One region of the Nocardioides conyzicola genome, then DNA from elsewhere that is predicted to be linked to it. Evidence: predicted binding sites of a transcription regulator. Region 1 holds the regulator's gene; the other holds the start of a gene.
The links. Region 1 encodes LexA, which represses DNA repair genes until DNA is damaged. Its sites were predicted from a motif close to TCGAACANNTGTTCGA; they were not measured.

Region 1 (8,413 bases):
GCGCAGCGCCCACCCTCGCCGAGCAGGTCGCGCAGTCGGGCGAGGAGGTCGTCGCGACCCACCAGCCCGTCGAGCTCGCCTGCCCAGAGACCCGATCCGGCGGACCCTGACATGCGATTCATCGTAGGGGCGGCACACCTAGGTCAGGTGACGGATGTGCAGAGGGTGGACGGCTCTCTAGCGTCGGAACCTCACCCCCTCCACGCATCCGGGAGCACCCATGACCGACCCGACACCCACCCTCACCGACAACGAGCTCGCCGAGATCGAGGTCGCCAACTCCTCCGGCAAGCAGCCGGTCGTCTTCGTGCACGGCCTGTGGCTGCTCTCCAGCAGCTGGGACCGCTGGCGCGAGCTCTTCGAGGAGGCCGGTTACGCGACCATCGCGCCCGGCTGGCCCGACGACCCGGAGTCGATCACCGAGGCCCGGGAGCACCCCGAGGTCTTCGCCCACAAGATGGTGCAGGGCGTCACCGACCACTACCTGGCCGCGATCGCCCGGCTGTCGACGAAGCCGGCCGTCGTTGGCCACTCGTTCGGGGGCCTGATCGCCCAGAAGATCGCCGGCGAGAGCGTCTCGGCCGTCACCGTCGCCATCGACCCGGCACCCTTCCGCGGCGTGCTGCCGCTGCCGGTCTCGTCGCTCAAGTCGGCGTTCCCGGTGCTCGGCAACCCCGCCAACTCCGGCAAGGCCGTCACGCTGACGCTCGAGGAGTTCACGTACGGCTGGGCCAACGCGCTCGACGACGACGAGGCGCAGCAGCTCTACACGGAGTACCACGTCGCCGCCCCTGGAGCCCCGCTCTTCGAGGCGGCCTCGGCCAACCTCAACCCCTTCAGCCAGGTGAAGGTCAAGACCAAGAAGGCCGAGGACCGCGGCCCGCTGCTGCTGATCTCCGGCGAGAAGGACCACACGGTCCCGTGGGCGATCACCAACTCCAGCTACAAGCGGCAGAAGCGCAATGACGCCCTCACCGAGATCGTCGAGATCAAGGACCGCGGCCACTCGCTGACCATCGACCACGGCTGGCGCGAGGTCGCCCAGACCGCGCTCGACTTCGTGCAGAAGCACGGGCCAACGACAGCCTAGGAGGCAGCGGAGCGGGCGTCGTCGGGGAGATCGAGCACGAACCACGAGGTCGTGCCGACGGCGTCCTGCTCCGAGCCCCAGCTGTCGCTGAGCGCGTCGACGAGCACCAGCCCGCGGCCGAAGACGCGCAGCGGGTCGTCGTCGCCGAGGACCTCGGCCGACGTGGCGGCCGCGCCGCCGTGGTCGCGTACGGCGACCGTCAGCATGCCGTCGTCGAGGGTCAGGATGAGCTCGCTGGTCGCGCCGGCGTGGATGACGGCGTTGGTGACGAGCTCGGAGAGGCAGAGCTCGGCGGTCTCCGTCGGGTCGTCCGCGACGCCCCAGCCGGCCAGGGTCTGACGCAGGAACCTCCGGGCCAGGCCCGGCGCCCGCGGGTCGTCCTCGAGCGAGAGCGAGGCGGTCTGTGCGGGTGCGGCGGCGCCGGTCGGGGCCGTGCCCTCCGGTGCACCCACGCCGCGCGCCCGCACCCGGCGTACGGCGTCCGCGGCCTGCCGGGCCAGGGTCGTCAGCACGCCGCGCTGCGCGTCGGAGAAGTCCTGCGGGCGGTCGTAGTAGACGAGCAGCCCACCGATCGGGCTGGCGATGCCGGGCAGCGGGAGCACGGCCAGGGCGCGGGTGCCCGCCTCGCGCTGGGTGGCGACCAGGCCGGCGTACCGCTCGCCGAAGCCGTCGAGGTCACCCAGCACCGGGACACCGGTGCGCACCACGCTGGTGAGCGGGACGTCGTCGTACGCGTCGATGTGGCACCACTGCGCCGGCTCGTCCAGCACGTCGTCGGGAGCGGTCAGGAAGCGGAGCCGCCGGCCACCGCCCTCGACCAGCGCGACGCCGACGCGGCGGACGTCCGGCAGCGCGAGGAGCTCGCGCAGCACCGCTCGCGCGACCGAGTCGACGTCGGCCGCTCCCGCGAGTCCGACGGGGCCGGAACCTTCGCGGTAGCTCCCCACCCGATCAGGGTAGATCACCCTTTCGGATGAACGGCGCGTCGCGGTGACGCGGCATCCCAGGACGTCAGGGTCCATCGGTGACAATGGCGCGGTGACGGGTGCAACGGGTGGCAAGCGGGTGGGGTCGCGCCGTGGCCCGCGACGAGGAAGATCGTTCCGGCCCGTCCTGCTCGTGCTCGCCCTCGGCATCACGCTGGCGGTCGTGGCCTGGGGCTACCTCGTGTACGCCGCGATCGACTTCGGCTCGACCGCGCGCGGCGGCGACTCCCAGGCATGGTGGTTCCTGGCGATCGCGTCGGTCGGCGCGGTGGCGTGCCTCTTCTTCGGGCTGATGCTGGTCGCCCGCCTGCTGCGCCAGCTCGGCATCACCCGGGCTCCGGCCCCTCGGGAGTCCGCCGACTCCCCCGTCGACCCCGACGCTCCTCGGCCGATCGGCGGGCGCCGGGCCGCTCGCTAGCGATCCCGGAGCCGGCGCACGAACTTCAGGCCGGACCAGGTCTCGTCGATCGCGGCCACCTTCACGTCGACCCAGCCGAGCCGCAGACCGAGGTCGCGCACCGCGCCCTCGCCGAGGTCGCTGGCGATGCCGAGCCGGCGCTGCGCCGCCTGCTTGGGCCAGCAGACCCAGACCATCCCCGCCGTGACGGTGCGGTCGAACAGCACCGGCAGCCTCGCCTCGAGCTCGGCCAGCCGGGTGTGGAAGGTCAGGGTCACGTCCAGGCCCGACGCCGGCAGCCGGCGTACGACGCGCGCGCCCGTCTCCTCCAGCTCGAACCCGTCCGGAGCCCGGTCGAGCAGCACCCGGTGGTCGTCCTTGACCCCGAGCTTGCGCAGCAGCGCGGTGCCTGAGTAGCCGGCCATGCGCTCACGATAAATGCCGCGAGGGGCGGAGCCTCACGGCTCCGCCCCTCGTCTTCCCCGGTCCGTCGGGCGGGGTCGAATCGCCCGACGAAATCTGTGTGTCGCCCGGTCAGCTGACGGGGACGAGCAGGCGCTGCCCCGACTGGAGCGAGCTGTGGTCGAGCGCGTTGAGCTTCTCGATCCGGTCCATCATCGACGCGACGTCGCCGTCGTCGGAGGCCGCGGACGCGATCCCCCAGAGGGTGTCGCCCGGCTCGACGAGCACGACGGTCGTCGGCTCCGGGGTGCCGGCGTCGCCGGTGGCCACGGAGCCCGAGGCGACCATGATGCCGACGGCGAGGACCGCCATCAGCGCCAGCACCACGACGACGGCGCGCCCGCGGCGGGTGAGCCGGACGCTGCCGCTCGGCCGGGCCTGGACCCGCTGGAAGGTGAGGGTCTGGTCGATCGTCATCGTGCTCATGTGGGGCTCCTGGGGAAGGTGGTCTTCTCGTTGACACCAGTTCTAGTGGCGACCACCGACAGTCGGTCCTGCTCCGTCTGGGCCACCGTCTCGATCAGGTGTTCGATCGAACGTGTGTACGACGTTAGAGCACCTGTTCGAACGACGCAAGCATTTCGGCCGAACAATTGTTCGATGGACTTGTCGGGCGACATCGATCTATTGTGCTAGTCACCTAGATGAATGGAGTCCTGATGATCGAGTTCTCGTTGGACACGCGGTCCGGCGTCTCGCCGTACCTCCAGGTCGTCCACCAGGTACGCCGGGCCCTGCGGCTCGGCCTGCTGAGCGAGGGCGACCAGCTGCCGACCGTCAAGGACGTCGTCGCGAGCCTGGCGATCAACCCCAACACGGTCCTCAAGGCCTACCGCGAGCTGGAGCGCGACGGCCTGGTCGCCGCCCGTCCGGGCGTGGGCACCTTCGTCACCCGGACCCTCGCCGACTCCTCGCTCGCCGCGCACGAGCCGCTGCGCCGCGACCTCGCCCGCTGGCTGGTCAAGGCGCGGATGGCCGGGCTCGACGAGGAGAGCATCGAGGCGCTCTTCGTGAGCACCTTTCGCTCCGTGAACGAGGACATCGCATGACCGCCGTGGTCGCCGCGCGAGGCCTGGGCAAGCAGTACCGCCGGCGGCTGGGACAGAAGAAGTGGGCGCTGCGGGACTGCTCGCTCGAGATCCCCGAGAGCCGGGTCACCGGGCTGGTCGGGCCCAACGGCGCCGGCAAGACCACGCTAATCGACCTCGTCGTCGGCCTGCTGGCCCCGACCGTCGGGTCGATCGAGGTGTGCGGCGGCGTCCCCGGCGCCGGCGCGGCCCAGCTGGCGAAGGTCGGCTTCGTCGCGCAGGACACCCCGACGTACGCCGGGCTCACCGTCGCCGAGCACCTGCGCCTGGGCGCCCGGCTCAACCCACGCTGGGACGACGCGATCGCCCGCGGCCGGATCGAGCGTCTCGGCCTCGACCCGGGCCAGAAGGCCGGTCGGTTGTCCGGCGGCCAGCGCGCCCAGCTCGCCCTGACCCTCGGCCTCGCCAAGCGCCCCGAGCTGCTCGTCCTCGACGAGCCGGTCGCGAGCCTCGACCCACTGGCGCGTCGGGAGTTCCTCTCGGCGCTGATGGAGGCGGTCGCCGAGCACGAGATCAGCGTGCTGCTGTCCTCCCACGTGATCTCCGACCTCGAGCGCGTCTGCGACCACGTGGCCGTCCTGGTCGACTCCCAGATCCGGGTCGCGGGCGACGTCGACGACGTGCTCGCGACCCACCACCGGCTCTCCGGCCCGCGCCGCGAGCCGGACACGCTGCCGGCCGACCTCCACGTCGTCTCGGCCAGCCACACCGACCGGCAGTCGACGTACGTCGTCCGCACGACCGCGCCGATCCTCGACCCGGCCTGGTCCGTCACGGCCCTGAGCCTCGAGGACCTCGCCCTCGCCTACATGGAGCGCGCTGCGGCCGCCGCCTCCCCCCGTCCCGAGCTCGAGGTGCTCCGATGATCTGGCTGACCTGGCGGCAGTTCCGCACCCAGCTCCTCATCGCCGTCGGACTGGCGGCGGCGGCCTGCGTGGTCCTCGCGGTCACCGGCCCGAGGCTCGCCGACCTCGCGAGTCGCGACGTCAGCATCTACGACCTGCTCACCAGCAACGACCGGCTGCTCTTCTACGGCGGCGTCCTCCTGCTAGCGGTCGCGCCACCGCTGATCGGGGTCTTCTGGGGTGCGCCGCTGGTGGCGCGGGAGCTCGAGACCGGCACCTTCCGGCTGGTCTGGAACCAGTCGGTCACGCGCAGCCGGTGGCTCGCGGTCAAGCTCGGCCTGTCCGTGCTGGCCACGGTGGTGGTCGTCGGAGCGCTGAGCCTCGCGATCACCTGGTGGGCACACCCGCTCGACGGGGTGACCGGCGCCCAGCACGGCAGCCTGCCGCTTCGGCTCACCCCGGTCTCGTTCGCGATGCGCGGCCTCGTGCCGGTGGGGTACGCCGTGTTCGCGCTGCTCCTCGGGACCCTGCTCGGCCTGGTGCTGCGGCGCTCGCTCCCGGCGATGGCGCTGACCCTGGCGGTCTACGTGTGCGTCCAGGTCGCGGTGCCGCTGTGGGTGCGCCCGCACCTCGTGCCGGCGACCACGTCGTACACGGTCATCTCCGAGTCCAACCTCGACGGCATCCTGTCGGACGGCTCGGGGACGTGGCGGATCAGCGTGCAGGCGAAGGGGCCGGGCGACTGGGTCCTGTCCAACCAGACGGTCGACGCCGACGGTGACGTCGCCGCCCTGCCCTCGGCGGTCACCGACTGCCTGCCGCAGCCCCCGAGCGAGCACGAGAGCGGCACCGCGCGCGTCGAGCCGGCGCCCGGGACCCTGGACACCTGCCTGGGCAAGCTCGCCGACGCGGGCTACCGGCAGCGCCTCGTCTACCAGCCCCGCACCCACTTCTGGCCGCTGCAGTACGCCGAGACCGGGCTCTACCTGGTCGCGTCCGCCGGCCTCGCCGCGCTCACGTTCTGGCAGATCCGGCGGCGGCGGACATGAGAGCGGGGCCGACACGCCCGTTCGAACAAATGTTTGAACAGAGCGCCCGTGATGGCTAGCGTGACCCCCATGGTCAAGAAGATGACGGTGCGCGAGCTGCCCGACGGGCCGCCCGACGCCACGGGGCTCACCCCCCGCCAGCAGCGCGTCCTCGCGACGATCAAGGACGCGATCGAGACGCGCGGCTACCCGCCGAGCATGCGCGAGATCGGCGAGGCCGTGGGGCTGACCAGCTCCTCGAGCGTCGCCCACCAGCTGAAGGTGCTCGAGGCGAAGGGCTTCCTCAAGCGCGACCCCAACCGGCCGCGGGCGCTCGAGGTGTTCCTGCCCGAGGTGATGGCGGCCCGGCGCTCGCTCGGCAGCGCCGACGAGTCGTCGTACGACGAGACCGGTCTGGGCGACCAGGTGCCGGCCGCGGCGTACGTCCCGCTGGTGGGTCGGATCGCGGCCGGCGGCCCGATCCTGGCCGAGGAGACCTACAACGAGGTCTTCCCGCTCCCCAAGCAGCTGGTCGGCGACGGCGAGCTCTTCCTGCTCGAGGTCTCCGGCGACTCGATGGTCGAGGCGGCCATCTGCGACGGCGACTACGTGGTCATCCGCAAGGAGCAGACCGCCGACAACGGCGAGATCGTCGCGGCGCTGATCGACGGCGAGGCCACGGTCAAGACACTGCAGCGCAAGGACGGAAAGGTGTGGCTGCTGCCACACAACGCCAACTACGATCCCATTGACGGGACCAACGCCACCATCCTCGGGAAGGTGACCGCGGTCCTGAGGCGGGTCTGATCACCCGGGAATGACCTGATCGGACCCTGGGTTGCTTTAGGGGGAGATCCCCGATGCCACGGGAGGGCCGATGAAAGACGCTGGTGCTGTGACCACGGCACCTGCTCTCGCCCGCCAACGGACGATGCCCGGCTGGGCGCGCGCCATCATGGAGCTGCTCCTGATCCTGGCGCTCTGGGTCTTCTACAGCCTGGCCCGGCTGCTGGCCGACACCAGCCTGCAGCCGGCGCTCAACCGCGCCAACGACCTGCTGCACATCGAGGACCTCCTGGGCATCAGCTGGGAGGGCCCGCTCAACCAGCTCTTCACCGACCACACGGTGCTCGGCCTGGCCGGCAGCTACTGGTACGCGACGCTGCACTACGTCGTCACCGCCGCCGTGCTGGTCTGGCTCTGGCGGCTCGGCGCCGACCGCTACGGTCCGGCCCGGCGGGCCCTGGTGATCGGCACGCTGCTCGGCCTCGCGGCCTACCTGATGATGCCGACGGCGCCGCCGCGCTTCCTCAGCGGGTACGTCGACGTGCTCAGCCTGCACGCGGCCGACGGCTGGTGGGGTGCCGATGCCTCGGCTCCCCGCGGTCTCGGCGGTCTGACAAACGAGCTGGCGGCGTTCCCGTCGCTGCATGCCGGGTGGTCGCTGTGGGTGGCGCTGGCGCTGCAGGTCTACGCGACCCGCAAGTGGGTCCGGGTCCTCGGCTGGGCGTACGCCCTCGGCACCGCGATCGTCATCGTGGGCACCGGCAACCACTGGGTGATCGACGCGCTGATGGGCTGGCTGGTGATCCTGGTGGGCTGGGCGGCCGCCCAGGCGATCGGCCGGATCTCGCTGCCGTCGCTCTGGCCTCGGAGAACATTGGATGAACGACCATCACGCGAGGAGTCAACGGTCGTTGATTGAGGCATGACTGAGGACATGCCACCGTCGCTCCCCCTCGCCGACGCCCAGCTGCGCCGGCGCGCCGTCCTCGCCACCGGCACCGCGGGTGCCGCGGCACTCACCGTCGCCGGCCTCCCGTCCGGGCCGGCCGCCGCAGCCGGCCACCGGCCTTTCCGCCACGGGATCGCCTCCGGTGACCCGCTCCCCCACGCCGTCCTCATCTGGACCCGGGTGACGCCGACCGCGGCCAGCACCCCCGGCTCCGGCAAGGGCCCGCGCGTCAAGGTCGCGTGGGAGGTGTCGACCGACCGCCGCTTCCGGCACGTCGTACGTCGTGGCACGTTCAGCACCGGGCCGAGCCGCGACCACACGGTCAAGGTCGACGTGACGGGGCTGAAGCCGGCGACCTGGTACCACTACCGCTTCCTGCTCGACGGCCACACCAGCCGGGTCGGGCGGACCCGGACGGCGCCCGCGGTCTCGGCCTCGCCCAAACACCTGCGCTTCGGGATCGTCTCGTGCGCCAACCTCCAGGCGGGCTGGTTCAGCGCCTACCGCGGGCTCGCGGACCGCGACGACCTGCACGCGGTCATCCACCTCGGCGACTACTTCTACGAGTACGGCCCGGGGCAGTACGGCTACGGCAACGACGACCGCGACATCCGCAAGCACGTGCCGTCGCACGAGGTCCTCTCGCTCGCCGACTACCGGCAGCGGCACGCGCAGTACAAGCAGGACGGCGACCTCCAGGACCTGCACGCGAAGTACCCGTGGATCATCACCTGGGACGACCACGAGGTCGCCAACGACCAGTGGAAGGCCGGCGCCGAGAA
Region 2 (8,413 bases), 370 kb from region 1:
AGCCGCGTCGGCACCGGGTCGCCGCGCCGTGCCGCCCAGCTGCACGCGCTCGGGCTCGGCGTCGAGGTCGTGGGCGTCCGCGGCAACGTGGACACCCGGATCGCGAAGGTCCGGTCCGGCGAGTACGACGCCGTCGTGCTCGCCCGCGCCGGCCTGGCGCGACTGGGCCGGCTTGCCGAGGCGACCGAGGTGCTCGACCCGCTGCAGATGCTCCCGGCCCCCGGCCAGGGCGCGCTCGCGGTCGAGTGCCGCACCGATGACGACCTTGCGGCTCAGCTGCGCGAGGCACTGGACGACCCGCGGACCCGCGCCGCGGTCGAGGCGGAGCGAGCCGTGCTCGCGACGCTTGAAGGAGGCTGCTCCGCGCCGATCGGAGCCCTGGCCGACATGGTCGAGGGCGACGACGGCGAGGAGCTGTGGGTGCGGGCGATCGCCCTGTCACCCGACGGGGGGCTCTCGGTGCGGATGTCCGCCACCGGGGATCCCGCCGACGCCGCGGGCGTCGGTGACCGGCTCGCGAAGGAGATGCTCGCCGACGGCGCTGCTGACCTGACGCAACCAACGAACGACTCGCTAGACAAGGTGCCTAACGCATGACCCGAGCCAAGACCAGCCCGAACCAGAGCCTGCCGCGCGGCTGGGTGTCGTTCGTCGGCAGCGGCCCCGGCGACCCGGGCCTGCTGACGGTGCGCGCCGTCGAGCTGCTGCGCCGCGCCGACGTCGTGGTGACCGAGGTGCCCGAGCACGCCGAGCTGATCCGACAGGTCCTCGACCTGCCGGTGTCCGCCGATGCCGACGCGGAGCCGGTCGGCCCCGAGATCGTCGACGGCGGCTTCGGCGAGGACGGCCAGCCGCTGACGCACGCCGCGCGCGGCAAGGTCGTCGTACGGCACGCCAAGAAGGGCCAGCGCGTCGTCCGGCTGTTGTCCGGTGACCCGTTCCTCTACGCCTCCGGGCCTGAGGAGGCGCAGGCGTGCGTCAAGGCGGACCTCGCCTTCGAGATCGTCCCCGGCGTCTCGTCGGTCAACGCCGTCCCGGCGTACGCCGGCATCCCGCTGACGACGAAGGACCACCGTGAGGTCGCCGTCGTCACCTGTGGCGACAAGGTCGACTGGAGCCAGTACGCCGACAAGCGCACCCTGGTGCTGCTGTCGGCCGTCGGCCAGATCGGTGACATCGCCAAGGCGCTCGTCGCCGCCGGCCGGTCGGCGCAGACCCCGGTCGCGATGACCCGGGTCGGCACCACCACCGAGCAGACCACGGTGACCTCCACCCTCGAGCGGATCGCGGCCGACGCCCGGACCGCCCGGATGGCGCCGCCCGCGGTGACCGTCGTCGGTGACGTCGTCGACCTGCGCGAGACGCTGTCGTGGTTCGAGACCAAGTCGCTCTTCGGCTGGCGGGTCCTGGTGCCCCGCACCAAGGAGCAGGCGGGCTCGCTCTCCGAGCGGCTGCGCGGCTACGGCGCCGTGCCGGACGAGGTCCCCACGATCTCCGTCGAGCCGCCCCGCAACCCGCTGCAGATGGACAAGGCCGTCCGCGGCCTGGTCGAGGGCCGCTACGAGTGGATCGCCTTCACCTCGGTCAACGCGGTGAAGGCGGTGCGCGAGAAGTTCGAGGAGTACGGCCTCGACGCCCGTGCCTTCTCCGGTCTCAAGATCGCGGCGGTCGGCGACAAGACCGCCGAGGCGATCGGCCAGTGGGGCCTGCGCGCCGACCTGGTGCCGTCCGGTGAGCAGTCCGCTGCCGGGCTGCTGGCGGACTGGCCGGAGTATGACGAGGCGCTCGACCCGATCAACCGGGTCTTCCTGCCCCGCGCCGACATCGCCACCGAGAACCTCGTCGCCGGCCTGATCGACCTGGGCTGGGAGTGCGACGACGTCACGGCCTACCGCACCGTCCGGGCGGCTCCGCCGCCGCCCGAGACCCGCGATGCGATCAAGACCGGCAAGTTCGACGCCGTGGTCTTCACCTCGTCCTCGACGGTGCGCAACCTGGTCGGCATCGCCGGCAAGCCGCACGCCTCGACGATCATCGCGGTGATCGGCCCCGCCACGGCCAAGACCGCCGAGGAGCACGGCCTGCGCGTCGACGTCCTGGCCAGCCGCCCGGACGTCGAGGAGCTCGTCGACGCGCTCGCCGACTTCGGTGCGGCCCGTCGCGCCTCGCTCGTCGAGGCCGGCCAGCCGGTGACCAAGCCGTCCGAGCGCAAGCCGTCGGCCCGGCGACGGGTGCGCGCGGAGTGACCGAGCGCGACGTCCCCCCGGTGGCCGGACCCCTGGTCCGGCCACGACGGCTGCGCACCACCCCGGCCCTGCGCCGGATGGTCGGGGAGACGTCGCTCGAGGCGCGCCAGCTCGTGCTGCCGCTCTTCGTCCGTGAGGGACTCGCCGAGCCGAAGCCGATCTCGTCGATGCCCGGTGTCGTCCAGCACACCCGCGACTCCCTGCTCAAGGCGGTGGCCGAGGCCGCCGACCTCGGGCTCGGCGGCGTCATGCTCTTCGGGATCCCCGAGACCAAGGACGCCACCGGCTCGGGCGGCATCGACCCCGCCGGCGTCCTCAACCTCGCGATCACCGACGTGGTCGCCGAGGTCGGCGACGCGCTCACGGTGATGAGCGACCTGTGCCTCGACGAGTTCACCGACCACGGTCACTGCGGCGTGCTGACGGCGGACGGCAGGGTCGACAACGACCGCACGCTGGCGGCGTACGCCGAGATGGCGCGCGCGCAGGCCCACGCCGGCGTCGACATGGTCGGCCCCAGCGGCATGATGGACGGCCAGGTCGCGGTGATCCGGGCCGCGCTCGACGACGCCGAACACACCGACGTCTCGATCCTGGCCTACTCCGCGAAGTACGCCTCCGCCTTCTTCGGTCCCTTCCGCGAGGCCGTCGACTCGTCGCTCGAGGGCGACCGGCGCACCTACCAGCAGGACCCCGGCAACGCCCGCGAGGGCGTCCGGGAGGCACTGCTCGACGTCGCCGAGGGCGCCGACATCGTGATGGTCAAGCCGGCGCTGGCCTACCTCGACGTGGTGCAGCGGGTCCGCGCCGCCGTCGACGTACCGGTCGCGGCCTACAACATCTCCGGCGAGTACGCCATGGTCGAGGCCGCCGCGGCTAACGGCTGGATCGACCGCGAGGCCGCGATCTTCGAGACGCTCACGTCGATCCGCCGGGCCGGCGCCGACATCGTGCTCACCTACTGGGCCGCCGAGGCCGCCCGGCTGATGCGAGCGGCTGCGTCCCGATGAGCTGAGCGTCGTCGAGGTGCGGCAGCACGAGCGCGGCGTCCTGGTGCGGATCGACCGGACGTAGCAGCCTCGACATGGGTGTGGCCCCGCCGGCGGTGCCGGCGGGGTGTGGTCAGCGGGTATGTCGGGTGTGGGTGGTGTCCCAGGCGTAGGAGTACCCGTACGGGGTGGTCCAGGTGAAGGTCGTGGGTCCGGTCCGTCGCACGGTCCAGCCGCCGTGGGTCTTGTACCGGTGGTGACCCCGACAGAGGGGCGCGAGGTTGGGGGACTCGGTGTTGGTGCCGTCGAAGTTCTCGAGATGGTCGAGGTCGGCCGGTCTTGCTGGTCGGGTGCAGTGCGGGAACACGCAGGTCGCGTTGGTCAGCACCGCCTGCTCGCGCGTCGCCTCGGTCGGTCGGTAGGCGTCCGTCGACAGGTCTTCGTTGAGGTCGATGACCGGGCGGATGATCACCTTGGTGTTGGTGCCGGTGCACCAGCCCTTCACCTGGTCGACCGACACGGCGGACCGGGTGTTCTCGACACCCGCGACACCTGCCTCCGACAGGTGCACGTAGATCACCAGTTCCCGCTTCCGCGGGGCCGGCCGCTCTTCCGTCGTGAGGTCGAGGGTCAGCTCGCGGCGGGCGAGCGCCCCGGCGGCCATGGACCGGCGCACGTTCAACGATTCGGTGGAGCCGAGGGCGGCGAGCTCTTTGGCGCCGGCGGTGATGGCGTCGTTGAAGTCGATCGCATCCGCCAGGTCGAGCTCCCCGTCGACGTGGACGGTGCCGTTGAAGGACACCTGGTCCAGGTCCACATCCAGGCAGCGTTCGTCCGCGGCCTCCCGGCGCCGCTTCTCCGCGAGCTCGGGGTCGAAGAGCCTGATGGCGTCCTCGACGGCCCGGTCGATCTGCGCGAACGAACACCGCCCCACGTAGTGGGCCAGGTGGGCGTCCACGTGACGCGCACCGTCACGGCACAGCGGCTTGGTGGCCTGCGCGATCTTGCGGGCCTTCCAGACCTGCACCCGACCCGACGTCACCGCGGCCCAGATCTTCGGGAGCCGGTAGCGGATCTCGACCGCATCACCCAGGTAGGTCCTGCCGGCGTCGGTCGACATGCCCAACGCGAGGGCGAGGTCACCGACGCAGAACTCCGCCACCAACGGCGCACCAGGTCCGGCGACCGCAAGCTCGCCCTGGGTGCCGTCCACGGTGGCGGCATCGTCCAGGGTGTCGGTGGGGTTCATGACCGCCCACTGCACGGCCAGGTGCAGCTTGTCGATCTCTGCTTGGTTCACCACCAGGTGGCGGTCGTGGAGCGCGGCCAGCACCTGGTCCGGCGAGTCGTACGACTCCCCGGATCGAGTGGTGTCCTGGCCTTCGCTCATGGGTCTAGCCAAGCACTGGCCACCGACAGTCAGGTGCTCAGAACCCTTGTTTTGACCGGGATGTGGACACTTTCCAGAAATACTTCCGAAGGATTCTTCGCGGCCGCCGGTGGGTGGTTGCCGGCGGTCGGAAAGCCGGGCGGCGACCGCAACCCGCTGCCCGCCGTACCCGGCGTTGCTGCCTATCGGCGGCCTACCCGAGCGGACCCGCAGCCCACTGACAGACGACGCTCGCTGCTCGACCACCGGAAAGCCGGGCGCGGACCGCAACCAGCTACCCGCCGTACCCGCTGTCATCGCCTGTCGGCGGCCGACCCGAGCGGACCCGCAGCCGACCGACAGTGCGGGCCTGACGCGTCCTCCGTCAGTGGTGCGTGTACGCGTACACGCACTGGTCGTACGGGTCGTCGCTCTTGAGCGGGTTGTCGACGTAGCCGTCGAGCAGGCACTGGGCGCGGGCCTGGACCTCGGTGAGCAGCTGGTCGACCGGGCCGACCGAGGTGGAGGGCAGCGGCGGCAGCGTCAGCGTGGGCAGCGGCACCTTCGGGCCGTCGGTGGGGACGGCCGGGGTGCTCGGGTGCTGGGTCGGCGAGGTCGTCGGCGATGTGCTGGGCTGGCTGGTGCCACCGTTGTCGTTGCCGCCGCCGGGGCCCTTGCCAGGGTGGTGCTTGCCGCCGTGGTGCGACTTGCCACCGCCGCCACCGGTCGCGCCGGGCAGCTGCGGGACGACGTACCCGGCGGAGGTGACGCCGTTGGGCACGGAGGTGAACTCGCCGTCGAGGTAGGCCGCCATGATCGACAGCACGAGGTCGACGTACGACTGGCTGTGGTTGTAGCGGTAGACGGCGGCACGCTGGCCCGCCGTGGTGCTGAGGTCGTCGCCGCCGGAGCAGAGGTAGACGGCGGTGGCGAGCGCCGCGTCGTCCACGTCCTGCGGGTTGCGCTGGCCGTCGCCGTCGGCGTCCACGCCCACCACCGACCAGGTGGAGGGGATGAACTGCATCGGGCCGACCGCGCGGTCCCAGGTGCTGTCCGCGTCGTACTGCCCGGCGTCGGTATCGGCGATCTTGCTCGTGCCGTCGGCGCCGCTCAGCGGGGGACCGAAGATGCCGGGCTCGGCGACGCCCTTGCTGTCGAGCGAGTTGCCGTTGGTGCGGCCGTGGTCGGACTCGACCCGGCCGATCGCGGCGATCAGCTGCCACGACAGGTGGCAGCGGTCATCGGCGGAGTTGATGACGGTCTCGGCCCGCTGGTAGGCCGCGAGCGCGGCGGCCGGGATGCCGGAGGTCGAGGCGGTCGCGACCGCCTGCTGGGCGTCGCCGGTGATGCCGGGGGCGACGCCGCCCGCTGCCGAGACGCTGGCGGGGGCCTCGATGGCCTCCGTCGGGAGGCTGGTCCCGTCTGGCAGGGTGTGGTCGGTGTTCGCGTCGGCGAGGGCGGTGCCGGCGCCGGTCGTCGCGATGCTCGCGGTCCAGGCGATCGAGAGGACGGCCAGCGGAACGAGGGCCATGATCTTGTGGCCGCGACCGAAGCGCGCTGTGGACCTGGTCATTTCCCTGTGCTCCTGCTCCCTCGGACTCGGCGTGCTCCCCGCACCCCGTGTGACGGACGTCAAACGACCGAGCCCCTCACCGGTTACGGTACGTCGCTGGGCGGAGCCGTGCAGCCGTTCACTCGTGAGACGACCATTCCCGCAGGTCATGACGGTGAAACACGTTCTCCATGGCCATGGCGATCCGGCCGGGACGTGGTCTGGCCCACCCCCCTCGCGCTCGTGGGGGACCTCGCCGGGAGCCGGTTGGTGCGCTCGGGGACAATGGGCCGGTGACCGGCCGACCCACCCCTGAGACCACCGCGAGCGCCGCGCTCTTCGAGCGGGCACTGGCGGTGACCCCGGGAGGGGTGAACTCGCCGGTGCGGGCGTTCAACGCGGTCGGCGGCACCCCGCGGTTCATCCGGTCAGCGGCCGGCGCCTGGCTGACCGACGTCGACGGCAACGAGTACGTCGACCTCATCTGCTCCTGGGGCCCGATGCTGCTCGGGCACGCCCACCCCGAGGTGCAGGCCCGGGTCGCGGAGGCGGTCGCCCGCGGTACGTCGTACGGCACCCCCACCGAGCCGGAGGTCCAGCTCGCCGAGGAGATCGTCGGCCGCACCCCGGTCGAGCGGGTCCGCTTCGTGTCGTCGGGCACCGAGGCGACCATGTCGGCGATCCGCTTGGCCCGCGGCTTCACCGGTCGCGACGTCATCGTGAAGTTCGCCGGCTGCTACCACGGTCACGTCGACTCCCTGCTGGCCTCCGCCGGCTCGGGCCTGGCGACGTTCGCGCTCCCCGGCACCCCGGGGGTCCCGGTCTCGTCGACCGAGCTGACCCTGGTGCTGCCCTACAACGACCGGGCCGCGGTCGAGAAGGTCTTCGCCGAGTACCCCGACCGGATCGCCTGCCTCATCACCGAGGCCGCGCCCGGCAACATGGGCGTCGTCCCGCCCGAGCCCGGCTTCAACGCCTTCCTGGCGGAGACCTGCAGCCGGTACGGCGCGCTCTTCGTCAGCGACGAGGTGATGACCGGCTTCCGCGCCAGCAAGCTGGGTCAGTGGGGACTCGACGGGGCCGTCGAGGGCTGGCGTCCGGACCTGATGACCTTCGGCAAGGTGATGGGCGGTGGCTTCCCGGCCGCGGCGTTCGGGGGCCGGGCCGACGTCATGTCGCACCTCGCCCCGGAGGGCCCCGTCTACCAGGCCGGCACCCTGTCCGGGAACCCCATCGCCACCACGGCCGGGCTCGCGACGCTCCGGCTCGCGACCGACGAGGTCTACGACCACATCGGGGCCGCGGCCGACACGATCAAGGCCGCGGCGTCCGACGCCCTGAGCAAGGCCGGCGTCGCCCACGTCGTGCAGTCCACCGGCACGATGTTCTCGGTCTTCTTCGCCGAGGGCACGGTCCGCGACTTCACGGATGCGTCGCGCACCGACTCCACGGCGTACGCCGCCTTCTTCCACGCGATGCTCGACGCCGGGGTCTACCTCCCGCCGTCGGCGTACGAGGCGTGGTTCCTGTCCGCCGCCCACGACGACCGCGCCGTGCAGACCGTGCTCGACGCGCTGCCCGACGCAGCCCGTGCGGCCGCCGCCGCCCAGGCGTAGGAGAGACCCAGTGAGCCTCCCAGAGAACCAGCACAGCCCCGACACGATCGTGCACCTGCTGCGCCACGGCGAGGTGCACAACCCGGAGGGCATCCTCTACGGACGCCGCGACGGCTTCCACCTCTCGGCGCTCGGCAACCGGATGGCCGAGCGGATCGCGGAGAGCATCGGCGACCGCGACATCGTGCACCTGCGGGCCTCGCCGCTGGAGCGGGCGCAGGAGACCGCCCGTCCGCTCGCGGCCGCGCGCGGCCTGGAGATCGTCACCGACGACCGGGTGATCGAGTCGGGCAACAAGCTCGAGGGCCTGAGCTTCGGCCAGGGCGCCTGGTCGATCATCAAGCGGCCCAGCATCTGGCGGCACTTCTACAACCCCGTCACGCCGTCGTGGGGCGAGCCGCACAAGCAGATCGTCGCCCGGATGATGGCCGCGGTCGAGGACGCCCGCGCCGCCGCCGTCGGCCACGAGGCCGTGATCGTCTCCCACCAGCTGCCGATCTGGACCACGCGCCTGCACGTCGAGGGCCGCCGCCAGCTGCACGACCCGCGTCGGCGGCAGTGCACGCTGTGCTCGCTGACGTCCCTGCACTTCGTCGGCGACCGGATCACGCAGGTGAGCTACTCGGAGCCGGCCGGCGACC

Region 2: the regulator LexA is predicted to act here: its motif matches at 4,711-4,726, upstream of ABEA34_RS08720 (HNH endonuclease signature motif containing protein).

What each region holds. Positions count from the first base shown of each region.
Region 1 is NZ_BAABKM010000002.1:789,987-798,399, forward strand. Features, by position in the region: gene ABEA34_RS06875 (AAA family ATPase) at 1-113, opposite strand, end outside; gene ABEA34_RS06880 (alpha/beta hydrolase) at 221-1,090, shown strand; gene ABEA34_RS06885 (ATP-binding protein) at 1,087-2,037, opposite strand; gene ABEA34_RS06890 (hypothetical protein) at 2,129-2,494, shown strand; gene ABEA34_RS06895 (DUF3052 domain-containing protein) at 2,491-2,898, opposite strand; gene ABEA34_RS06900 (LysM peptidoglycan-binding domain-containing protein) at 3,008-3,361, opposite strand; gene ABEA34_RS06905 (GntR family transcriptional regulator) at 3,595-3,984, shown strand; gene ABEA34_RS06910 (ABC transporter ATP-binding protein) at 3,981-4,889, shown strand; gene ABEA34_RS06915 (ABC transporter permease subunit) at 4,886-5,917, shown strand; gene lexA (transcriptional repressor LexA) at 5,987-6,703, shown strand; gene ABEA34_RS06925 (phosphatase PAP2 family protein) at 6,792-7,601, shown strand; gene ABEA34_RS06930 (alkaline phosphatase D family protein) at 7,605-8,413, shown strand, end outside.
Region 2 is NZ_BAABKM010000002.1:1,157,358-1,165,770, reverse strand. Features, by position in the region: gene hemC (hydroxymethylbilane synthase) at 1-597, shown strand, start outside; gene ABEA34_RS08730 (bifunctional uroporphyrinogen-III C-methyltransferase/uroporphyrinogen-III synthase) at 594-2,246, shown strand; gene hemB (porphobilinogen synthase) at 2,267-3,256, shown strand; gene ABEA34_RS08720 (HNH endonuclease signature motif containing protein) at 3,369-4,625, opposite strand; gene ABEA34_RS08715 (lytic transglycosylase domain-containing protein) at 4,990-6,177, opposite strand; gene hemL (glutamate-1-semialdehyde 2,1-aminomutase) at 6,450-7,772, shown strand; gene ABEA34_RS08705 (histidine phosphatase family protein) at 7,783-8,413, shown strand, end outside.